3 regions of the Staphylococcus pseudintermedius genome follow, and region 2 is predicted to be linked to each of the others. Evidence: riboswitches for the same ligand, from Rfam matches in the RefSeq annotation. Region 2 holds a riboswitch; each other region holds the start of a gene.
What was found. A riboswitch is a leader RNA that binds a small molecule or an ion and turns the genes downstream of it on or off. The one in region 2 is predicted to bind S-adenosylmethionine.
Positions count from the first base shown of each region.

Region 1: linked by a shared signal. The riboswitch ahead of P3U61_RS03400 (M20 family metallopeptidase) and the one ahead of P3U61_RS00955 (LLM class flavin-dependent oxidoreductase) in region 2 are both predicted to bind S-adenosylmethionine.
Region 3: linked by a shared signal. The riboswitch ahead of metK (methionine adenosyltransferase) and the one ahead of P3U61_RS00955 (LLM class flavin-dependent oxidoreductase) in region 2 are both predicted to bind S-adenosylmethionine.

Region 1 covers NZ_CP120150.1:756,928-764,566, forward strand. The annotation lists gene P3U61_RS03385 (pyrimidine-nucleoside phosphorylase) at 1-558, shown strand, start outside; gene P3U61_RS03390 (DoxX family protein) at 570-923, shown strand; gene P3U61_RS03395 (S-ribosylhomocysteine lyase) at 985-1,455, opposite strand; SAM riboswitch class I at 1,751-1,856, shown strand; gene P3U61_RS03400 (M20 family metallopeptidase) at 2,021-3,139, shown strand; gene ldmS (L-aspartate--L-methionine ligase LdmS) at 3,142-4,332, shown strand; gene P3U61_RS03410 (DUF2750 domain-containing protein) at 4,449-5,120, shown strand; gene coaW (type II pantothenate kinase) at 5,530-6,327, opposite strand; gene P3U61_RS03420 (BCCT family transporter) at 7,382-7,639, opposite strand, start outside.
Region 2 covers NZ_CP120150.1:232,388-240,026, forward strand. The annotation lists gene nrdD (anaerobic ribonucleoside-triphosphate reductase) at 1-1,447, shown strand, start outside; gene nrdG (anaerobic ribonucleoside-triphosphate reductase activating protein) at 1,444-1,983, shown strand; SAM riboswitch class I at 2,181-2,279, shown strand; gene P3U61_RS00950 (O-acetylhomoserine aminocarboxypropyltransferase/cysteine synthase family protein) at 2,343-3,620, shown strand; SAM riboswitch class I at 3,778-3,878, shown strand; gene P3U61_RS00955 (LLM class flavin-dependent oxidoreductase) at 3,924-5,303, shown strand; gene P3U61_RS00960 (sodium:solute symporter family protein) at 5,314-6,810, shown strand; gene P3U61_RS00965 (tautomerase family protein) at 6,926-7,315, shown strand.
Region 3 covers NZ_CP120150.1:1,028,340-1,035,978, forward strand. The annotation lists gene ytkD (RNA deprotection pyrophosphohydrolase) at 1-323, shown strand, start outside; gene P3U61_RS04880 (alpha/beta hydrolase family protein) at 304-1,080, shown strand; gene pckA (phosphoenolpyruvate carboxykinase (ATP)) at 1,478-3,058, opposite strand; SAM riboswitch class I at 3,306-3,417, shown strand; gene metK (methionine adenosyltransferase) at 3,522-4,721, shown strand; gene P3U61_RS04895 (NERD domain-containing protein) at 4,809-5,720, shown strand; gene P3U61_RS04900 (aldo/keto reductase) at 5,862-6,698, shown strand; gene crcB (fluoride efflux transporter CrcB) at 6,800-7,147, opposite strand; gene crcB (fluoride efflux transporter CrcB) at 7,144-7,509, opposite strand; gene P3U61_RS04915 (hypothetical protein) at 7,542-7,639, opposite strand, start outside.

The sequences.
Region 1 (7,639 bases), 520 kb from region 2:
AATGCGCTTGAATTACAAGAAGCGATCGATACATTGAAAGGTGAAGGTCCTGAAGATTTAACAGAACTTGTATTAACTTTAGGTTCTCAAATGGTCGTACTTGCTCAAAAAGCGAAAGATTTAGATGAAGCACGTGGTATGTTACAAGAAGTGATTGATAACGGTAAGGCGCTTGAAAAATTCAAAACGTTTTTAAGCAACCAAGGTGGAGACGCATCTGTTGTCGATGATCCATCAAAATTACCTACAGCACAATATCAATTCGAATTACCAGCAAAACGAAGCGGTGTTGTTTCAGAAATGATTGCCAATGAAATCGGTATTGCTTCCATGATGTTAGGTGCAGGTCGTCAAACAAAAGAAGATGTCATTGACTTAGCAGTAGGTCTTGTATTGAATAAAAAAGTCGGTGATCGTGTTGAAGAAGGCGAATCATTATTGACAATTTATGCGAATAGTGAAGATGTAGAACAAGTCAAACAAAAATTGTATGATAACATTACGATTTCAGACCACGCAGAACAGCCACAGCTTATTCATACAATCATTACTGAATAAAGGGTGATAGGATGAAACAATTAGGTCGCATTGTATTAGGTCTCGCATTTATGGCTATTGGTGTCTTGCATTTCACGAAAGAGCGCCAATTTAGAAATATTGTGCCAACGTATTTACCTTTACGTAAGACAGCTGTACTTGTGACAGGAGTGTGCGAAATTGTGATTGGTGCGTTATTAGTGTTGCGACGCCCGTCAGACGCATTGAAAAATTGGATTAATGCATTTTTACTTGCCGTTTTTCCAGCCAACATTTACATGGCACGTAAAAAATTGCCGTTAGGTGACAAACCATTATCAGATACTGCGAGATATGGACGTCTCCCAATGCAATTTGTACTCATGTATATCATTAAGAAATTATAATGAAAAATAAACCGAGGAACCACACATTGAAAGTCGTGTCGTTGCTCGGTTTTTTGAATATTTATTTACCTGTACCAAAGACATCATGCCATTGGTCACGTTTATCTAAAAAGGCTTGTGCGATTTCTTTTGCGCCTTCTAATGAGTGTGAAGCAGCCCAACCGCATTGAACTTCATTGCACGCAGGGACTTCATCAGCGGCTAAAACATCTTGTAACGTTTGTTCGACAATGTTTAATACATCATCATAATCGGTATGGTTAATGAAAGAGACGTAGAACCCTGTTTGGCAACCCATTGGACTTAAATCGACAACCTTGTCTGAATGGTTACGAATGTTTTCAGCCATTAAATGTTCTAAAGAATGGAGTCCAGGCATTTCCATATGTTCTTTGTTCGGTTGTTTGAAACGAATATCATATTTGTAAATGTCATCTCCATTGAGCCCTTGCATTTTACCAGCAAGACGAATATATGGTGCAACCACTTTCGTATGATCTAAGTTAAAACTTTCAACGTTCATTTTTGGCATTGGTATGACCTCCTTCATGTTTAAATCCATTTTAACATATTCCAATTAAGATGAAAGGGGGGACAAAGTGTTTAAATGCCGATATAATAGGGAAAGGAGCTTTAAACCTATTATTACGAGTGGTTTAATAGGGATTATTGTTTTTAAAAAATTTTTTGTAAGATAGCATAAAGGCGTCTCGAAATGAAAATGTATTGCAAAAAGGGTAAAATATAGTATGAAAATTTTGAAGAGTGTTAAAAATGACATGACAAAGTACGGAAAGTTCGTTAAAATAATTACAAAATTGAATCAATATTTATCAAGAGTGGTGGAGGGAATTGGCCCGATGAAACCCAGCAACCTCATCTAACGGCGATAAAGGTGCGAATTCCAACAGTGTAAATGCTGAAAGATAAATGAAGGCAAAGATGTTATCACATATATACATCAGTCACACTTATCAATATTTGTGTTGGGTGTAAATGGGGATAACATTTTTTGTTTAAGGAGGAGTAACACGGTGACAACAGTAGAGCAACGTATTTTAGATTATATCGATCAACATAGATGGGCTTATATAGATATGAGTCATCAAATTCACGGACGTCCAGAACTCGGTAACGAAGAAATTTTTGCATCGCGTTTGCTGATTGAAAATTTAAAAGAACACAATTTTGAAGTTGAGCGTGACATTGCTGGGCATTCTACAGGTTTTATTGCCACATATGACTCAGAAATTGAGGGGCCGACCATTAGTTATCTCGCTGAATATGATGCATTGCCAGGTTTAGGGCATGCTTGTGGTCATAATATTATCGGTACATCAAGTATGTTAGCAGCGATTGCATTAAAACAAGTAGTAGATGACATTGGAGGTAAAGTTATACTGTTCGGTTGTCCGGCAGAAGAAGGTGGCGAAAATGGGAGTGCGAAGGCATCATACGTACGAGAAGGGCTCTTTGATGACGTCGATGTTGCCTTAATGATTCATCCGGGTAATGAAACTTATCCGACCATTCCAACACTTGCTGTAGACGTTCTAGATATTAAGTTTTATGGTCAAAGTGCGCACGCTTCAGAAAATGCTGAAGAAGCACGCAACGCTTTAGATGCGATGTTGAGCTATTTTAATGGGGTCGCACAACTCCGTCAACATATTAAAAAGACTGAACGTGTGCATGGCGTCATTTTAGATGGCGGTCAAGCAGCGAACATTATTCCTGACTTTACACATGCGCGCTTTTATACACGTGCAACAACAAGAAAAGACTTGGATGTTCTCACTTCAAGAGTGCATGATATTGCCCGTGGTGCGGCAATACAAACAGGATGTGAATTTGAATTTGAACCGATTCAAAACGGTGTGAATGAATTCATTAAATCACCATTGTTAGATCAATTATTTGAACATTACGCAACGGAACTCGGTGAAGAAGTCAGTCATGATGATTTTGGTTACGGCTCGACTGATACGGGGAATGTCAGTCATGTCGTGCCAACGATACATCCACACGTCAAAATTGGGCCAAGAAGTTTAGTCGGTCATACCCACCGTTTTCGTGAAGCGGCCGCAAGTCCAATGGGGGATGATGCACTCATTAAAGGCGCGAAAATGATCGCATTAATGGGGGCTAAATTAATACAAGATCAAACGTTATTAGCAGAAATACAAAAGGAGCATCAACATAAAAGGGAGAAATGACAATGGCACACAATATTCAATATCGAAGTCAATTAACAATGGGAGAAATTTATGATACGAACATCGTTTACTCGTCAAGACCCTCATATGTTTCGAATCCCTGGCTCGCACCAGATGAGCATCAATCCAACTTTTTAACAGGGCGTGAATTGCTGATTGCACAATTGCCAATCATCGTTCATGAAGCGAGTGTCACCGACAAATTACAACAGTTATTCCAACTCATAGGGCGAGACATTCCAGAAAATGTCATTACGTTTCAAGACCAAGCAAGTTATGAACAGACATTAAAACAACTGACAGAAGAGCAATCACGTTTAATTTATTTCCAATATGTCCATGGAGATAATATTGTTGACGCGAAGCACTATGCGATGGACAAACAGTTATTCAAAGACTTAAATAATAAATCATTAATTCCGAAATGGACAGGCGGTCAATATATACCTAAGCGTGAAATTGTCGCATTTCAAGACTTCAAAACAGCAGTCCGACAATGGGAGTTGCCACTCGTCATTAAACCAGGAGATGACTTGCCGACTGCAGGGGGCTATGGCGTCATGATTTGTTATAACGAGGATGATTTGGAGAAAGCTATCGCACGTGTCGAACAAGCAGAAGCAGCGACAGACACGTTAATTATCGAACAATGTGTCGAAGCTGTCGACAACTATTGTGTCCAGTTTGCATGGCACCCCGAAGACGGCATCGTGTACTTAGGTTCAGCCAAACAATTGACGAATGCATATGGTTTTTATAACGGCAACATCAATGCAATCAATGTGCCAGAACAAGTCATTCAAGCAGGCTACGAAATTATGGACATCGCAGTAAAGGAAGGGTTTATTGGCATCGCGGGCTTTGATTTGCTCGTCGATCAACAGGGTGTTGTCTATGCAATTGATTTGAATTTTAGACAAAACGGCTCGACAAGCATGTTGTTGCTCAAAGATGCACTTACAGGGTCATATCACAAATTTTATAGTTATTTTGCGAACGGTGACAACGAGCGATTTTTCGAGGCCGTGCGTCATTTCGTGGAACAAGGCGTCCTTTATCCACTCTCATATTATGATGGGGATTGGTATCAAGAAGCGCACGTCAATTCGAGATTTGGGTGTATTTGGCATGCCGACAGTCCAGAACAAATTGAAGCATATGAAAAACAATTTATAGCCCGAGCAGGCTTATAAAACACGATCCACTGAGGTATGTTATAGTTGAAAGAGAACATATCATCGAAATTTGACGAATAGCGATGTCTGGTTTATATTTGTCATTGATTTTGATTGGAAAAAGGAGCAGAGTCATGTCATACAAGAATGAGCGTTTTTATAAAGATATACTTACAAACGAACAATTTTTTATTGCTGTCAAAGATAAAAAAATGATTAAGCACCGTCATAATGACAAATTGTTATTTTGCTTTTGGACACGTGAATCTTTAGCCAAAGCGTATTTAGATAATTTGAATATTGAATACGACAAAATTAAAACAATGGATATTGACCGTTTTGCGACTTATGAATTGGACGAAATGTTTGATGAAGAAGACGAAGCATTGGTAAACGTGACAAATGATGCAGAAGGTCACGAAATTAAAATTGTAGAAGCTACAAATGATTTGATGACTGATCTAGACAATATTCGTATTCGCGAGTTTGTACAAGATGTGGCGAAAACAGATACCGTTTATGGTTTAAGTCAAAAAGGCGACCGTCAATTTATGATTGTTTATGATGAAAACGACAACTTTGATCAGTCGCATTTTATGCCAGTTTGGAGCTTGCGTAAACGTGCTGAAAAAGTAGCGGAAGAAGATTTTGAAACATTTGAATTAATTGATGTAGAAGGCGAAGTATTTGCGGATTGGTTAGATGAATTGCGTGATGACAATCGCTATGTCGCAATTGATGTGAAACCAGGCGTAGTGGGCACCATCGTCTCAGCACAAAAACTCGCCAATGAATTAACGTTTTAAATAGAATGAGGCGTATTACATTGGGAAACAGCTGATTTCGGGGGTAGTCACTCAAAAGATGTAAATTCAAGGTAATATGGTAAGCTGTTTGATGATGAGAGGTTGAGATGATGTGATCTCAGCCTTTTTATTTCAGATGAGGAATGTAATGAAAGAAAGCATAAATAAAAGGGGAATTACATCTCTTTATAATGACTTTTGAAACGTTGAATAGAATGGCAATTGAGGTGGATTACATAAAAAATGGATTATCTTCATATTAAAAGATTGCCTCATTCCTACGATTAAAGCATATGAAAAAGCTAGGAACGTATCCATTGCGCCTAGCTTTTTAACTGTTTGATAGAGATGAACGATATAATGCAAAATCTAATAAAGCGTCATCTCTATACAAAGATTTAAAATGATTTTATAAATATAGCGACCCTAATGCACCTGAAAAAGCACCATTTTGTAAATAATGCGGCTTAAATCCTCTTAAAATCGTATAATCTGTCACAACCTTTTGAAGCAATGGATTATCTTGGAATGACGACCCAATATACACTACATCTTCCACTTGATGTTCTCTCGCTACATGAATCGCTACAGTCGTCACACTTTCACCGACAACCCCGATGACAGAAGCGATTTTGTCAGCATTTGTAAATGTTTTGTCCATATTAAGCAACACATGGCCGAAGTTTGCTGCTGTCAATTCTCCAGAAATAGGAGGTGTGTCATTTTTATAAATATGTTTCACCTTTAAATCAATAATTTCACGATCACCTTGTTGCGCCATCTCTGTCAACTTTTGGTAATCCGTAATACCCGTTAATAAATAACCGAGGCCCTGAATCATGCCGCCACCTGTACCAATGCCGCCGACACGTTTTTGCCCCTCATTGTCAGAAAAATGAAGTGATGTCCCAGTACCGACATTTGTGAAAATATATTGCTGAATATGAATATTTTGTTCTTCTAGTAAAATCTGTACGCCCTTTGCAGCTGCATCGAATTCAATGAAAAGTTGTGGTTCGCAATCGAGTAATTCGCTTAAAACTTTCGCATTGCCCCCTGTCATATGAATATCTTCGCACGCTTGTTGATTCAACCAGTTTGCTACAGTTTCTAGTGATGTTGTGGGATAAGTTTTAAAAGTACGCTCACCGTCTTGTTCAATCACAACTTTGATTAACGTCCCACCTGCATCGATACCTATTCGCATATCTGTCACCTCAAAATAATTGTTTATCACCAATATATACTATATGATAATGACGAAATTACAAGACTAAATTTGATAACAAATGAAGGTGTATGATGTAATTAAGTCCATATATCATCCGTGATGTGGAAGAAGTAGCACAATTTTATCAAAAGACATTTGGTCGGGTGCTGAAATGTTTAAACGAGCATGAGGGAAAGCTGCTTCATGCAGAGTTAGAAATTACAGCGCAACATTACGTTGATCTTCAAATTATGGAAAATCGATTGACCGTCAAGGCGACCATTTAATTTTAACTTTTGACCAATTAGAGGAACAACAGCGGATTTATGAGGCGTTAAGTGAAGCGGGGGACCCCATATGCCGCTCCAAAAAACATTCTTCGGTGCTATACATGGTCAAGTCATCGATCGCTACGGCATCAACTGGGTCATGAACTATTTTGAATAAAGATAAAAAGGGATAGAATATAAAAATGTTTGGTACTATAGATACAATCTGTTTGTTGAACTTGCCTTTCCTATGATTTGTGATTTTTGATTGCCTTCAAGGCTTCGCTTTCCGATGGGTTGCTCCTTCAACTCATTAGAACTTAATTAAACGGTTACATTTGCCGAGGCATTAGTGGATTTTGGGAGCATAGTAGAAATCTCATGTGCAACAAAGATTTCGTCTTACTGTCCCCGCAAGGCTGACTCGACTTCTTAAAAAGCGCATGCATTGAGAAGTCAGACAGCTACTGCGATAAACAGTAACCATTATTAAAGTAAAGAAGTCACTCTAAGGGGTATGCACACATTCCCTCAGGAGACTCAACTTTCAGGGCAATCTACATCACATACAGTCACTTAGGGCAAGTTTCTAAAATGAAGACACCCAATAGCGTCCATGTTTTTACGTCCAAGTCCTCCTCATTTTTCGACAGTTTAATCATCATTAATGGATATCAGCCCATAAAGAAAAAAGAGACTGAGAAAACTAATGTCCCAGTCCCTCCCTAATATTTAAATTAAAAGTAGATGTTGAAATGATGATGCGTGAATAGGTTCGCCTATCACATCTCATTATCGCGCTCACGTTCTTCAATGGTACGAGAAAAGTCCTTTTCATCATCAATATGCGTCATTTTAAAATGCTTCGTATGCTCACGTCTCAACGCATTCATCAATGAAAAAATCATCAATAATAAGATAATCGAAAATGGTAATCCAGTTACGACTGATGCGGTTTGTAAACTTGTGAGGCCACCAGCAACAGTTAATGCAACAGAAATGGCACCGATTAAAATACCCCATACCATTTTGTGTTTACG
Region 2 (7,639 bases):
ATTATTGAGTCATTATGCAAAGTTTAATGAAGAGAAACATCGTGAGGTTGCACGTGAATTTGTTAAGAGTGATCAAATTGATGACTATGTAGATAAACGGGTAACCCAAGATATTGCAGATGCGGTCGAAAGTTTAGAATATGAAATTAATACGCTCTATACTTCAAATGGTCAGACGCCGTTCGTTACATTAGGGTTTGGATTAGGCATAGATGAGCTTAGTCGCAAAGTACAAACAGCAATTTTAAAGACACGGATTAAAGGACTCGGTAAAGACCGCATTACAGCGATATTTCCAAAACTCGTGTTTTCCATTAAAAAAGGGACTAATTTTGCACCAGAAGACCCGAATTATGACATCAAACAGTTGGCGTTACAATGTGCGATGAAGCGGATGTATCCAGATATTTTGAATTACGATAAAACTGTAGAACTTTTAGGTGACTTTAAAGCGCCAATGGGATGTCGCTCATTTTTACCTGCATGGCAAAATGCACAAGGTGAGTTTGAAAATAATGGGCGCTGTAATTTAGGCGTGGTCACGCTAAACATTCCACGTATAGCGATTGAGTCGGCTGGTGATATGACGCGTTTTTGGGATTTGTTTGATGAGCGGATGCAAGTCCTACACGATGCGCTCGTTTATCGTATCGAGCGTGTGAAAGAAGCTGTACCGAACAATGCACCAATATTATACAAACGTGGCGCTTTCAAACACCGAATTAATGAAGAAGATCCGGTCGATACATTTTTCAACCAACGACGCGCAACGATTTCGATGGGCTATATTGGATTATATGAAGCAGCGACTGTGTTCTTTGGTCCAAATTGGGAGACGAATCCTGAAGCGAAAGATTTTACATTAAATATTTTAAAACAAATGAAAAATTATCAACTTGAATGGACAGATCAATATGATGTATGGTTTAGCATCTATAGTACGCCTAGCGAGTCGTTGACGGACCGTTTTTGTCGCTTGGATCGAGAAGCATTTGGTGACATACCAGATATTACAGATAAAGGTTATTACCAAAATTCTTTTCACTACGATGTGCGTAAAGATGTCACACCCTTTGAAAAGTTAGATTTTGAGAAAGACTACCCTTATTTAGCATCGGGTGGCTATATCCACTACTGTGAATACCCTAAATTAGATCATAATGTGAAAGCGCTCGAAACTGTATGGGATTATGCGTATGACCGAGTGAGTTATTTAGGGACTAACATTCCGATTGACCATTGCTATGATTGCGGTTTTGAAGGTGATTTTGATACGACTGAGACAGGTTATCGTTGTCCGGAATGTGGCAATCAAAATCCAGAAACGGTGGATGTGGTGAAGCGGACATGTGGTTATCTTGGTAATCCTGTGCAACGTCCGACGATTGAAGGCCGCCATAAAGAAATGTGTGCACGAGTCAAACATCTGAAGGTACGTCAATCATGAGTGTATTAGATGTAAGCACTGGTGCCGGTTATATTGCGAAAATCGAATACCAAAGTTTTGTCGATGGTGAAGGTGTCCGATGTAGTGTTTATGTCTCTGGTTGTCCATTTCAATGTCAAGGTTGCTACAATAAAGCAGCCCAACATTTTCGCTATGGTGAAGCAATGACGCATACGGTGATGGAAGAAGTGCTTGATGCGTGTGCGCCAGAATATATAGCTGGATTAAGTATTTTAGGAGGCGAACCTTTTTGCAATTTGAAAGTTGTTGCGCCACTTGTTCAAGCTTTTCGTGCACGATACGGTCGTGAAAAGTCATTATGGATATGGACGGGATATTTATTCGAATATTTATGGCGTGCTAATGACCAACGGACAGAGATCATAAAACAAACTGATGTGATTGTAGACGGCATGTTCATGCAAAAATTATATCAACCTAATTTGCCCTATAAAGGGTCATTAAACCAACGTGTCATTGATGTTCATCAATTTATTAAAACTAAGATGATGAGCCAGTCGATTTACATTGAATAAACAGATGCGTGCTGATTCTCATAAATATAATTTTTCGAATTTTTGCAACTTGCAAGAAAATTCGGATTTGTATATTGACATCGTTAAGGATGTTAGATAGACTTGTTGTAACATTAAAAGCCAGTAAAACACCCGCACGGTTATTGCATTGGCCGTTCTATTTTCGCGATACATCTTGCATTTTAACAATTGAATCATACTTATCAAGATTGGTGGAGGGACAGGCCCTTTGAAACCAGGCAACCTATTCAGTTAGGTGCTAATTCCTGCAGGTGATTTTACCTGAGAGATAAGTCTTCTAGTAAAAGTCTATCTTTATCAGGTAGGCTTTTATTTTTTATGATTAGGAGGAATGTCAAATGAGAAGTGATTTTAAATTTGAAACGTTGCAATTGCACTCAGGACAAGAAGTCGACGAAAGTAGCCATTCACGTGCTTTACCAATTTATCAAACGACATCTTTTACTTTTGACGATACAGCACATGCGGCGAATTTATTCGGTTTAGATGAACTTGGAAATATTTACACACGTCTGATGAATCCTACAACGAACGTTCTTGAAACACGGGTAACCGAACTTGAAGGGGGTGTCGCTGGTGTAGCGGTTGCTTCAGGTATGGCAGCGATTACTTATGCGATTCAAGCTGTCGCGCAAAAGGGTGATCATATCGTAGCAAGTTCTACATTATATGGCGGGACACATACACTGTTCACACATACGTTACCGAAATATGGGATTGATGTCACATTAGTCGATACGACAGAAGTTAGTCATATAGAAAATGCGCTTCAAGACAATACGAAGGCCTTATTTGTAGAAACGATTGGTAATCCAGAAGGTAATGTTGAGGATTTTGATGCACTTGTAACAATTACAAAAGCACAAGGTATTCCACTTATTGTTGATAATACATTCGCGACGCCTTATCTTTCACGTCCGATTGAACATGGCGCGAACATTGTTGTTCACTCTGCAACCAAATTTATTGGTGGACACGGAACATCAATGGGCGGGGTCATTGTTGATGCAGGTAATTTTAATTGGGATAATGGCAAGTTTCCAGGATTAAGTGAACCCGATCCATCTTATCATGGTTTAGTATTCAGTGAAAAGTTTGGTGAAGCCGCACTTGCTTTTAAAATTCGAACAACAATATTAAGAGATACAGGAGCAGCAATCTCACCATTTAATGCATTTTTACTAACGCAAGGATTAGAGACGCTTTCATTACGGTTAGAACGTCATGTAGAAAATGCTGAAAAAGTTGCACAATATCTTGAAAAGCATGACAAAGTCGCATGGGTTAAATATGCTGGCTTGCCAACGAGTGAGTATTATGCGTTAAAAGAGAAGTATTTACCAAAAGGCGCAAGTTCCATCTTTACCTTTGGTGTCAAAGGTGGATACGAAGCTGGCAAAAAATTTATTGAAGGCTTAGAATTATTTTCTTTGTTAGCGAATGTAGGAGACGCCAAATCGCTTGTCATCCACCCCGCATCAACGACACATCAACAATTGACGGAGGCAGAACAAACAGCAGCAGGTATTGCCCCTGAAACGATTCGTCTTTCTATAGGCCTTGAGCATATCGATGATATTATTGCGGATTTGGAAAAAGGCTTTGCTAAACTTTAATTTTTAAACGTCGCACAAAATAAAGGGAAATTCATGATACGGTAGATTGAAATGAATGCTTTTAAACAATGAAACTTCATATGGAAGATGCAGTTGTTCTACCGCCATGATTTTACCTTTCATTAATTAAAAAGTATCCCCATGAATATACATCATCGTCTTATCAAGAGAGATGGAGGGACTGGCCCAATGAAATCTCGGCAACAGGAATTGATTCACTGTGCCAATTCCAGTAGCACAATTGCTAGAAGATAAGTCAACTTTCACTATGCCTTATCTTCCTATTTTTAGGAGGTAATGTTCATGACACGAAAACAAATTCATTTTAACGGATTCGTCCAAAACTCTCCCGCTCCCCATGCTGCAGGTTTATGGAAACACCCAAAAGATAAAGGAGCGACACACCACAATTTAAAATATTGGACGAATATAGCTCAAACTTTAGAACGTGGTTTATTTGATGGTATTTTTATTGCTGATGTATTAGGTACTTATAGTGTTTATAATCAGTCCCATGACGCCGCAGTGAAACACGCAGTTCAACTCCCCGCACACGACCCTATCCCACTCGTTTCTGCTATTGCAGCAGTAACGGAGCATATTGGTATTGCACCTACTGTTTCTACTACTTATGCACAACCGTATAAACTAGCCCGTCAATTGTCTACACTCGATCATCTGACAAATGGTCGATTAGGTTGGAATGTTGTGACGTCTTATTTAGAAAGCGAGGCAGTGAACTTAGGTTTAAAAGAACGCTTGCCTAAAGCGCTGCGTTACAGTCGTGCTGACGAATTCTTGCAAGTGAGTTATCAGCTGTGGGAAGACAGTTGGGAGGACGATGCAGTTGTTAAAACGCGTGAGACAGATACGTATGCTGATCCTTCCAAAGTTCATGCGATTCACCATAAAGGTACATTTTTCGATATACCTGGACCGCATCTTGTAGAGCCTTCCCCTCAAAGAACACCTGTTTTATTTCAAGCTGGTGCCTCCGAAAAAGGTAAAACGTTTGCTGCGAAGCATGCAGAGGCTGTGTTTACTAAACATACCTCTATTGAATCATTACGAGCATATGTCACAGACATTCGTACAAGGGCACAACAATTTGGCCGTAATGGTGAAGATATCCTTGTTTTTCCAATGGTTTTACCTATTATCGGTGAAACTGAAGAAGAGGCTTATGAAAAATATGAAGCACTGCAAAATGAAGTCAGTTATGAAGGTTCAGTCGCATTGTTAAGCGGACATACGGGTATTGATTTTTCTCAGTATGATCCAGATGAATATATCGAAAATATAGAGACAGAAGCGATGCAAGGCAATCTTAATTTGTATACAAAAGATCCACATCGAAAATGGACATTGCGGGAAGCGGTGAAAAACCACGGGCTCGGTAATGGGACGGCTAAGTTCATTGGCACACCAACACAAATTGCTGATCAATTGGAATTGTGGGCGAATGAAGGCGGTGCAGACGGTTTTAATATTGCACAAGCCTATTCTCCAGGTACGTTTGAAGAATTTGTGGACTTCATCATCCCTGAATTACAAAAAAGAGGTATATATCGTACAGAATATGAAGGTGAAACTTTACGTGAAAACATGTTTGGCAAAGGCCATACGAAAGTGAAACCGACACATCCCGCGCGAAATAAAAAAGTCAATTTAGTACAAATATAGGGGGATGATTATGAATGACGTTAAAGTGTATACATGGATAGGCTTTATTGTTTTTATGGCGCTCATGATTACGGTAGGTTTTGTCAGTTCTAGAAAGATGAAAAGTATTTCAGATTTTGCGACGGGCTTTGGAAGGATTGGACCACGTACGCTAGGCTTGTCTTTTGCAGCGACGTATTTAAGTGCTGCAACCTTTCTAGGTTATCCAGGATGGTCGTATACGTGGGGCCTCAATAATTTATGGTTATTTTTAGCGATGTTTATCGGTGGACCTACAGGCGTTTTAATGGTCGCTAAAAGAGTCAGATCATTAAACACAACACAACAATCCCTCTCACTACCAGATTGGTTGGGCGATTTTTATGACAGTTCTATTTTACGTGTTGGGACAGCTATGATCTTATTATTTAATATTTTCTATATCGCAAGTCAGCTTGTCGCAGGCGCTTTGATTTTTAAATATTTACTCGGTATGAGTTACTTTTCAAGTTTAATTGTTATCACAGTCATTGTTGTGCTTTATGTATACGTAGGTGGTGCACTTGCAGATATTTATACAGATGCCTTACAAGTTATCATGATGGCAGTAGCTGGTCTCACCATTTTTATCTCTGGCATTGTGCTATTTTGGAAGGGGAGCATCCATGATACGTTTTCGGGTATTGTACAAAACTTAAACCACCAAAATCATTACTTAGTCCAAGTTTTTAATCCTGACTCTGTTCACTTTCACTCTTTTACAATGATTATCGGCGCGATTATTATTCAATGGGCTTTTGCATCAGCGCCCCACTTATTTAATAAAATTTTAGGTTTAAAAAGTGAAAAAGATTTAGGACGCATGATTCGAACTTATATTTTTGTAATGTCAATCTGTTTACTTGTTCTTTTTGGCGGTATTTTCAGTCGTGTGGCATTAGGTGGGCAAGTTGAGAGTTCAGATTTAGCCCTATTACAATATATTGAGTGGGCATTCCCTGCTGGCATTGTTGCTTTATTCGGTGTCGTTATATTGGCAGCAGCCATGTCAACTACAGATGGTTTGTTTGTTTCAATTTCTACAGTGTTTGCGAATGATTTATTTTTAAAACTGATTGTCAAACAGAAGTGGGTGAGTCTTGAAGAAGAGAAAGCCAATCGAATTGCTTTTCGCATTAGTCGTGTTTCTGTGCCGGTTGTAGGACTTTTATCGTTTTTATTAGTTTTGAAGCCACCGCTCTATATGAGTGACTTCATGTGGATTGGGATTTCGGGTATTGCAGCCGGTACAATGGGTCCTATTTTGCATGCGGTATATGCGAAACGAAAAGCACCTGGCCGTGCAGCAGAACTATCGATGGTTGTAGGCTTAGTTTCCTATCTCGTTATTTATTTTGGTGGTGTCATCCCAAGTACAATGTCTGCTGGGGCTATCGCAACAATATTAGGCATATTGGCAATTACAGTGATGTCATCTGTCATGCACCATCGTGCTAGCCAACTTTCTGTAGATAAGGGGGAAGCATAATGTTTGTAAATGAAATGTTATCCATTTGGCTATATGGTTATATAGGGATATTTGTTGGACTACTTCTCGCATTAAAATGGGGTTACTCAAATCATGACGAAAAGGAGAATGATTAATGCCAATAATTAAAATTGATTTGATTAAAGGAAAAAGCAAAGATTATATTAAGGAGGTTTTGGATATTTCATATGAAGTGATGCTAGAAGCCTTTCATGCACCAGTAGGGGATCGCTATCAAATTGTGACACAACACGAAGCGTATGAGATGCAAATCTTAGATACAGGTTTAGGCGTAGAACGGACGACGGATGTGTTAGTTTTTACACTTATCACGCGCCCAAGAACGCAAGAACAAAAAACGATTTTTTATCGCAAGCTAGTAGAAATATTACATCTAAAATTAGGCATTCGAAAAGAAGACGTAATCATTACTCTTGTAGAAAACACAGATGAGAATTGGAGCTTTTTCAATGGGGAGGCGCAATTCTTGAATGGAGACTTATAATATGACAAGAAAAATATCATCTAAAATCTCTCTGCTCTCTTGAGTTGTATTGATTGGTAAAAGAGTTCAGTGGTAAGCATATAAATTCATCAACACTGCAAATTATATGGTTGAGTAAGAAAAATTAGTAGTCTACAACTAAGCAAACGTTAAATGCCAACAAACGTATTCAGACAACACATAGCGATGAACTGTAAAATCTGATGATTAGAAAAGATTTTACAGTTCTTTTTATTGAATCTCAGGTGCTTTTCACTCTAATCACTGCCGTCATGAGGTCTGAAATCATAGTCGTTAAGCATCGTATTAAGTGCATAGAGAAAA
Region 3 (7,639 bases), 800 kb from region 2:
CAGGCGGTAAACGTGAAGTAGGAGAATCAAGTATAGAAGCATTAACGCGAGAGTTGTATGAAGAAACAGGCGCTATAGCTGAACATATTTATTATATTGCACAGTATGAAGTCCAGGGCGAACAGGATTGTTTTAAAAAGGATGTTTATGTCGTCATCGTTAATGCGATAGATCGCAATGTACACTATCATGAAACGATGGGTCCAATTTTAACGCATTCGATAGAGGCGATAGATGAAGCGGATAAAAGTTATTTATTAAAGGATCCTGCTATTTTACAATGTGTTGAAAGGATGAGCGTACTTGGCTTTTATCAAGAATAAAACAATGCCAGTCTTTTTAGAAAGTCACAAAGTAGAAGAATGGACGTATGAGGTCAATGGGCTACATGTGAAAGGATTAAATGTTGCACCGCATCAGCCTGTGAAACGCATTGTCATTTATTTACGTGGCGGCAAAGGCCAAGTCGGTCGTGTGCGTCTTGCGAGATTGTTGCAATTTATTACACTGGATACATTAGTGTTTGCGCCGTATTATCGTGGTAATAACGGGAGTGAAGGCAACGATGATTTTGCAGGTGCAGATTTGGCGGATGTTACGGTCGCAGCAGACATGTTAAAAGCACGTTATCCCCAAGCTTCATTACATCTGGTCGGCTTTTCACGTGGCGGTATCCAAGGATTATTAACGTTTCAAACAGTTGAAGCAGACAGTTACATCATTTGGGGTGGAGTGACAGATTTACATTTGATGTATGAAGAGCGTGTGGATTTACGGGGGATGCTCCGAAGAATGATTGGCCACCCTAAAAAAGATATCGCGGCTTACGAGTCACGAAATGCATTGAAAGACATATATGCGGGTGTACCACCGATATTGATCATTCATGGTGGCAAAGATGTACAAGTGGGCATTCATCAAGCGTACTTTTTAGAACAGCATCTGAAAAATGTCGGTGCACGGTTTGACACTTTATATCAAATGGATGAAGGGCATGTCCCGCGTCCACCTGCCATGAAACACGTGTTAGCGCGCATTCAACAATGGATGACGGACATCGAAACTGGCACGAAATTTTAAATACTATCACGTCATGTGTATGTCACGAAATGAACGTTAGAAATGTACGCTCATTTTGAAAAGGCATACGCATGACGTTTTTATTTTGTGCTCAAAGATTAAAAAGTTTGAGTGCCCACATTAAATTAAGATGCATGAATGATAACAGCATTGGCATTTTTTAGTAATATTATAAGTAAGGTTACAATTACGACTTTTTGGTACTTTTGTTGATTCTAGAGTTATTTGAGTAGACTGCTATCATTTGAGGTAACAAAAAGAAGTTTTTGTAATATTCTAGGTCACGTCAGTGTTTCATAAGAATATATAGGTACGATCAGTTTAAACCTAATAAAAAGTAGTGTCATCTCTTGTCGAACAAAAAATAGACACTACTTTGTTAATATAATGCGATGGATTAACCTTTAAATCCACCGGCTGCTTCTAATTGTTGTGCATCTTCGCCAAATTTTTTGAAGTTTTCTTTAAAGCGACTGACAAGGTTTTGTGCTTGTTCTTCGTATGCAGTTGGGTCTGTCCATGCATTTTTAGGTTGTAAAATCGTTGTTGGGACATCTTCAATTTTAGTTGGAATCGATAAACCAAAAATGTCATCTTTTTCAAATGTAGCTGTTTTTAATTTACCGTTAATCGCGTCATTTACCATTTTACGAGTGTATTTTAATTGGATACGGTTACCGACACCATATTGTCCACCTGTCCAACCTGTGTTGACAAGGTAAACATCTACGTCGTGTTTGTCGATTAAGTCACCCAACAATTCAGCGTAGACTTCTGCACGTAACGGTAAGAATGGTGCGCCAAAACATGTTGAGAATGATGGTTGTGGCTCTGTTATACCACGTTCTGTACCTGCTAACTTAGATGTGAAACCACTTAAAAAATGATACATCGCTTGATCTTTATCTAATTTCGAAATCGGTGGCAGGACGCCGAACGCATCAGCTGTTAAGAAAATAATCGTATTTGGATGTGATGCTTTGGAAGGTAACACAATGTTATCGATATAGTTGATAGGATATGCGGCACGCGTATTTTCAGTATATTTGTTGTCATCAAAATCAATGTAACCCTGTTCATCAACGACTAAGTTTTCTAACACTGTTCCGTAACGGATGGCTTCAAAAATTTGTGGCTCTTTTTCTGCAGAGAGATTGATGGCTTTCGCATAGCAACCGCCTTCAATATTAAAGACACCATTTTCATTCCAACCGTGCTCATCATCACCAATCAATTTACGATTCGGGTCTGCTGAAAGTGTTGTTTTTCCTGTACCAGAAAGACCAAAGAATAATGCGACGTCACCTTTATCACCTACATTGGCAGAGCAGTGCATACTCATAATACCTTGTTGTGGCAATAAATAGTTCATAATGGAGAACACAGATTTTTTCATTTCCCCAGCGTATTCTGTACCACCGATTAAAATGATTTTATGTTTGAATGAAATGATGACAAATGTTTCAGAACGCGTGCCATCCACTTCAGGATTTGCTTTAAAGCGTGGTGCAGAAATAATCGTGAAGTCTGCTTTAATTTTTGCTGCTTCTTCTTTTGAAGTGGGCTTAATAAATAAGTTTTGAGCAAATAGATTATGCCATGCAAATTCGTTGATAACTGTGAGTTTCAGTTGTGATTCTTGGTCGCTACCTGCATAACCATTGAATACGAACAACTCATCTCTTTCATCTAAGTACTCCACAACTTTTTCATAAAGATTCAAGAATTTTTCTTCTGAAATCGGTTGGTTGATAGAACCCCAATCGATGTCGTCTTTAACTTGTGGATTGTCAACAATGAATTTATCTTTTGGAGAACGTCCCGTATACTCCCCAGTTTTCGCGTTGATTGCACCTAATTCTGTCAGTTCGGCTTCATTTCTCTTTAAAATTTTGTTGTACAATTCAGTCGTTGTGAGTTGAAAATGTGAACTCGGCTTGTTAGCTACTGTTTCAATCGCATGTTTGTCGAATGACATGATAATATCCCTCCAAAGTAATTTCGGCAATGTAAGCCTTTACAATTCAAGAGTATAACATATTCGTTAAATAATCCCTACTCAATTAAGAAAAAAATTAAGATAAAATAAAGAAAGTAAAGTAATGTTACACCAAAGTAGAAAAACAAATGCAAAGGATAAAGGTGCTTCAAACATCATTTTGAAAAGCCCAGTAAGATGAAATTGACATCGGTAATAAAGTTTTGTAATATGATTTTAACGGATTCTCTTATCCTGAGTGGTGGAGGGACATGGACCCAATGAAACCCAGCAACCTCTTTTAACGAAGAAAGGTGCCAAACCGTTTGCAGACACAATACTAGTCTGAACGATAAGAGCGAATGGACGTTAGAGCCTTCACTCTATTTTATAGTGTTGAAAGGCTCTTTTTTATTGAGCTCAGATAGAGAATGTTCGTAATACATACAAAAAGGAGTTTATTATGACTTATAACAGACGTTTATTCACTTCAGAATCAGTTACTGAAGGGCATCCAGACAAAATTGCCGACCAAATTTCAGACGCAATTTTAGATGAAATTTTAAAAGGAGACCCCAATGCGCGTGTAGCTTGTGAGACGACGGTAACGACAGGGATGGCTTTAATCGTTGGTGAAATCACGACGTCAACTTATGTAGATATTCCAAAAGTCGTTCGTGAAACTGTCAAAGAAATTGGTTATACACGTGCGAAATATGGTTATGATTACAAAACGATGTCAGTGTTAACAGCGATTGATGAACAATCACCTGACATTGCACAAGGGGTGGACCGTGCTCTAGAATACCGTGAAGCAGGAAACGAAGAAGTATTAAACACAGGTGCCGGTGACCAAGGCTTAATGTTTGGTTTCGCGACGAATGAAACAGATACATTCATGCCATTACCGATTGACTTGTCACATAAATTGTCAAAACGTTTATCAGAAGTACGTAAAAACGGTACTTTAGATTATTTGCGTCCAGATGGTAAAGTTCAAGTTACAGTGGAATATGATGAAAATGATCAACCGAAACGTATTGACACGATTGTGATTTCAACACAGCATCACGAAGAAATTGAACTAGAAAAAATCCAAAATGATATTAAAGCATGCGTCATTTATCCAACTGTAGATGAACAATTATTAGATGAAGAAACAAAATTTTTCATCAACCCTACAGGCCGTTTCGTTATCGGTGGACCACAAGGTGACGCAGGTTTGACAGGACGTAAAATTATTGTTGATACTTATGGCGGTTATGCACGTCACGGCGGTGGTGCATTTTCTGGTAAGGATCCGACAAAAGTAGACCGTTCAGCTGCGTATGCGGCACGTTATGTGGCTAAAAATATTGTAGCAGCTCAGTTCGCTGATAAATGCGAAGTCCAATTGGCATATGCAATTGGGGTAGCACAACCTGTTTCGATTGCTATTGATACATTTGGTACTGGTAATGTAAGCGAAAATATATTAATCGAAGCGGTAAGACAAAACTTTGATTTACGCCCAGCAGGTATTATTCAAATGTTAGATTTACAAAAGCCGATTTATAAACAAACTGCGGCGTACGGTCACTTCGGTCGTAACGATGTGCAATTGCCATGGGAACGTACAGATAAAGTTGAAGTTTTACAAGAAACAGTGAATACATTAAAATAAAATTCTTGATGATAACTATCGCTAATTTTATAGTTATTTAATATAATAGAAATAACTGTAGAAAAGTGATAAAGGAAGGTATTGCTCATGACACAATTTGGTCCAATGGAAATCGGCCTCATTGCTGCGATTGTTGTAGCAGCATTATTCTTTATTTTGTTTTTAGTGGCATTGAAAAGCAAGAAGAAGGCGAAAGAAACTTATGCGAATCAATATCAAACAAAACAAGAGAAATTAACACACGAACATCAAGAAGAACTTGAAAAAGTCCGCATCGACAAGAAAAAAGCTGAAACACGTCATAAAGAAGAATACGAAACAATGGTATCTTCTAAAAACAGAGAAATCGATGCACTGAAACTGTTCTCTAAAAATCATAGTGAATATGTGACTGATATGCGTTTGCTTACCATTCGTGAGCGTTTAGTCAAAGAAAAGAGAATCCGTCCAGAAGATATGCATATCATGGCGAATATCTTTTTACCAACAAATGATTTAGAAGACATTACACGTGTCAGTCATCTTGTTTTAACACGCACAGGCCTTTATGTAATTGATTCAGAATTGTTAAAAGGCCATGTTTATCAAGGTATCAGTCAACAGCAGTTTTCTGATAATCCAATGATGGAACAAGTTTTTAAGACATTGGACTTAAGCCCAAAAACACCACAAACCGTTGTGTTAGATCAAAGCGACGCGTCTCACAATGCATTGTCAATTGTTGATTACACAGACCGTTTAGCGCATGTGGAAGCTTTAGCTGTGAAGTTACAACACGAGCTGGATTTGAAATATACACCAACACCGATTTTATATTTCAATCCGCGTCATGAAGATGATGTCACAATTTCAAATTATGCGTCACAAGGTGTTACAAAAGTATTAGTAGGTCCGGAACAGTTGAATGAATTTTTCAATCGTTTTGTGTTCCATGGACGTATTCAGTATGATGTGAACGATTTACAAAATATTATGGACGAAATTGAATCATTTAATTAAATATAATTAGGGCTGGGGTGTGATCTCCGGCTCTTTTTGTGTTGTTGAGGCGGGTGATATTCTATATTTTAGGTTGTATTGATTGCGCAATGACGTCACGATTCGATACGATAAGGTTAGATTACAAAGGAGCGATGACATATGAAACATGTAACATTTTATAATGGCAATCAAATGCCGCAAGTGGGTTTAGGTGTCTTTCGAGTTGAAAACAATGATACTGCAAAAGAAGCGGTTAAACATGCGATTAAAAGTGGCTATCGTAGTATTGATACTGCGATGATTTATCAAAATGAAGAAAAAGTGGGCGAGGGGATTCGCGAAGCTTTAGCGGAAACGGATTTAACGCGCGAAGATCTGTTTATTACGTCAAAATTATGGTTATCTGATTATGGTCGTGAAAATGTTGCAGCGGCATATCAGGCTTCATTAGAGCGCCTAGGACTCGACTACTTAGATTTGTATTTAGTGCATTGGCCAGGCTTAGATGAAGATGTCATGATTGATACGTGGAGAGGGATGGAAGAGCTATATCACGATCAAAAAGTGAAAAATATCGGTGTAAGTAACTTTAATGTGGAACATTTGGATAAGTTATTAGCAACTTCGCGGATTAAACCGGTCATTAACCAAGTGGAATTCCATCCATATTTAACGCAAAAACGTTTACGCGTGTATTTAGAAGCGCAAAATATCCATATGGAATCTTGGTCACCACTAATGAACGCACAAATTTTAGAAGATGATACTGTGAAGCAAGTGGCTGCTGAAGTTGGCAAGTCACCAGCACAAGTGATTATTCGTTGGAACTTGCAACATGGGGTTGTCACAATTCCTAAGTCAATCACACCAAGTCGTATTGAAGAGAATTTAAACGTATTTGACTTTGAATTATCGCTTGGTCAAATGGAAGTTTTAGATGGATTGAATGAAGATCGTCGTATTGGACCTGATCCATTACATTTTGATGGTAAGTAATTGTCAACGTTTATGTAAATATAGATTTTTGATACATTAAAGGAGCTAAGGAAACGTAATGTCCTAGCTCCTTTAACTTTTATACATAAGATTTTAAGTTGCTACAACTGCATGCCGATGAAACATAGTACAAAACAGCCGATATATTGGCATGTGCTATACCAAATGAATCGGCCCCACGTTTTGGAATGCAACATTTGAAATAGTTCCAAAGTTAATGTTGAAAATGTTGTAAAACCACCGAGTAAACCTGTGATGATTAACAGCTTTAATTCAGGTGATAACAATGTAAAGTGGTTGAAATAACCAATACAAAACGAACCGATAAGATTAACGATTAACGTCGCGATAGGAAATGATATGTTCATATAACGTGATGTTATCGCACTGATGAAGCCACGTAATACAGCTCCGATGCCACCGCCTAATGCCACGAATAACATGGTCATGCATGCACACCCCCTAATTTGTAGCCTAAGTAACAACAGATGAGGCCGCCACAATAGCTACACAATCCATATATGACTAAATTGAACCAGTCTAACTGTTGTGCCAGTGTGACAAGTTCTAATTGAAAAGTGGAAAATGTCGTTAATGCACCTAAAAATCCTGTTGTGAGTCCTAGTTTAAGTTTCGGATAGCTTGAATTCCAATGATGAAGGCGTACTGTGAAATAACCCATTAAAAAGGCACCTAACAAATTTGCAATGAAGGTGCCTATCGGTAAATGATATCCAATTGTTATGAAGCTCGTTTGCCATCTCAATAGTGCACCTATGCAGCCACCTAAAAAGATTAAAATATACTTCAAAATATCACCATTTCTCTTCAAATTTCTTAATTTTAAATGATGCCAAATGTGTAAAGTGAAGCAAGTAGATGGACCACTAATACAATGAGTAGTAATAATGGTTGTATTTTCGAGGCTTTATGAATCCAAT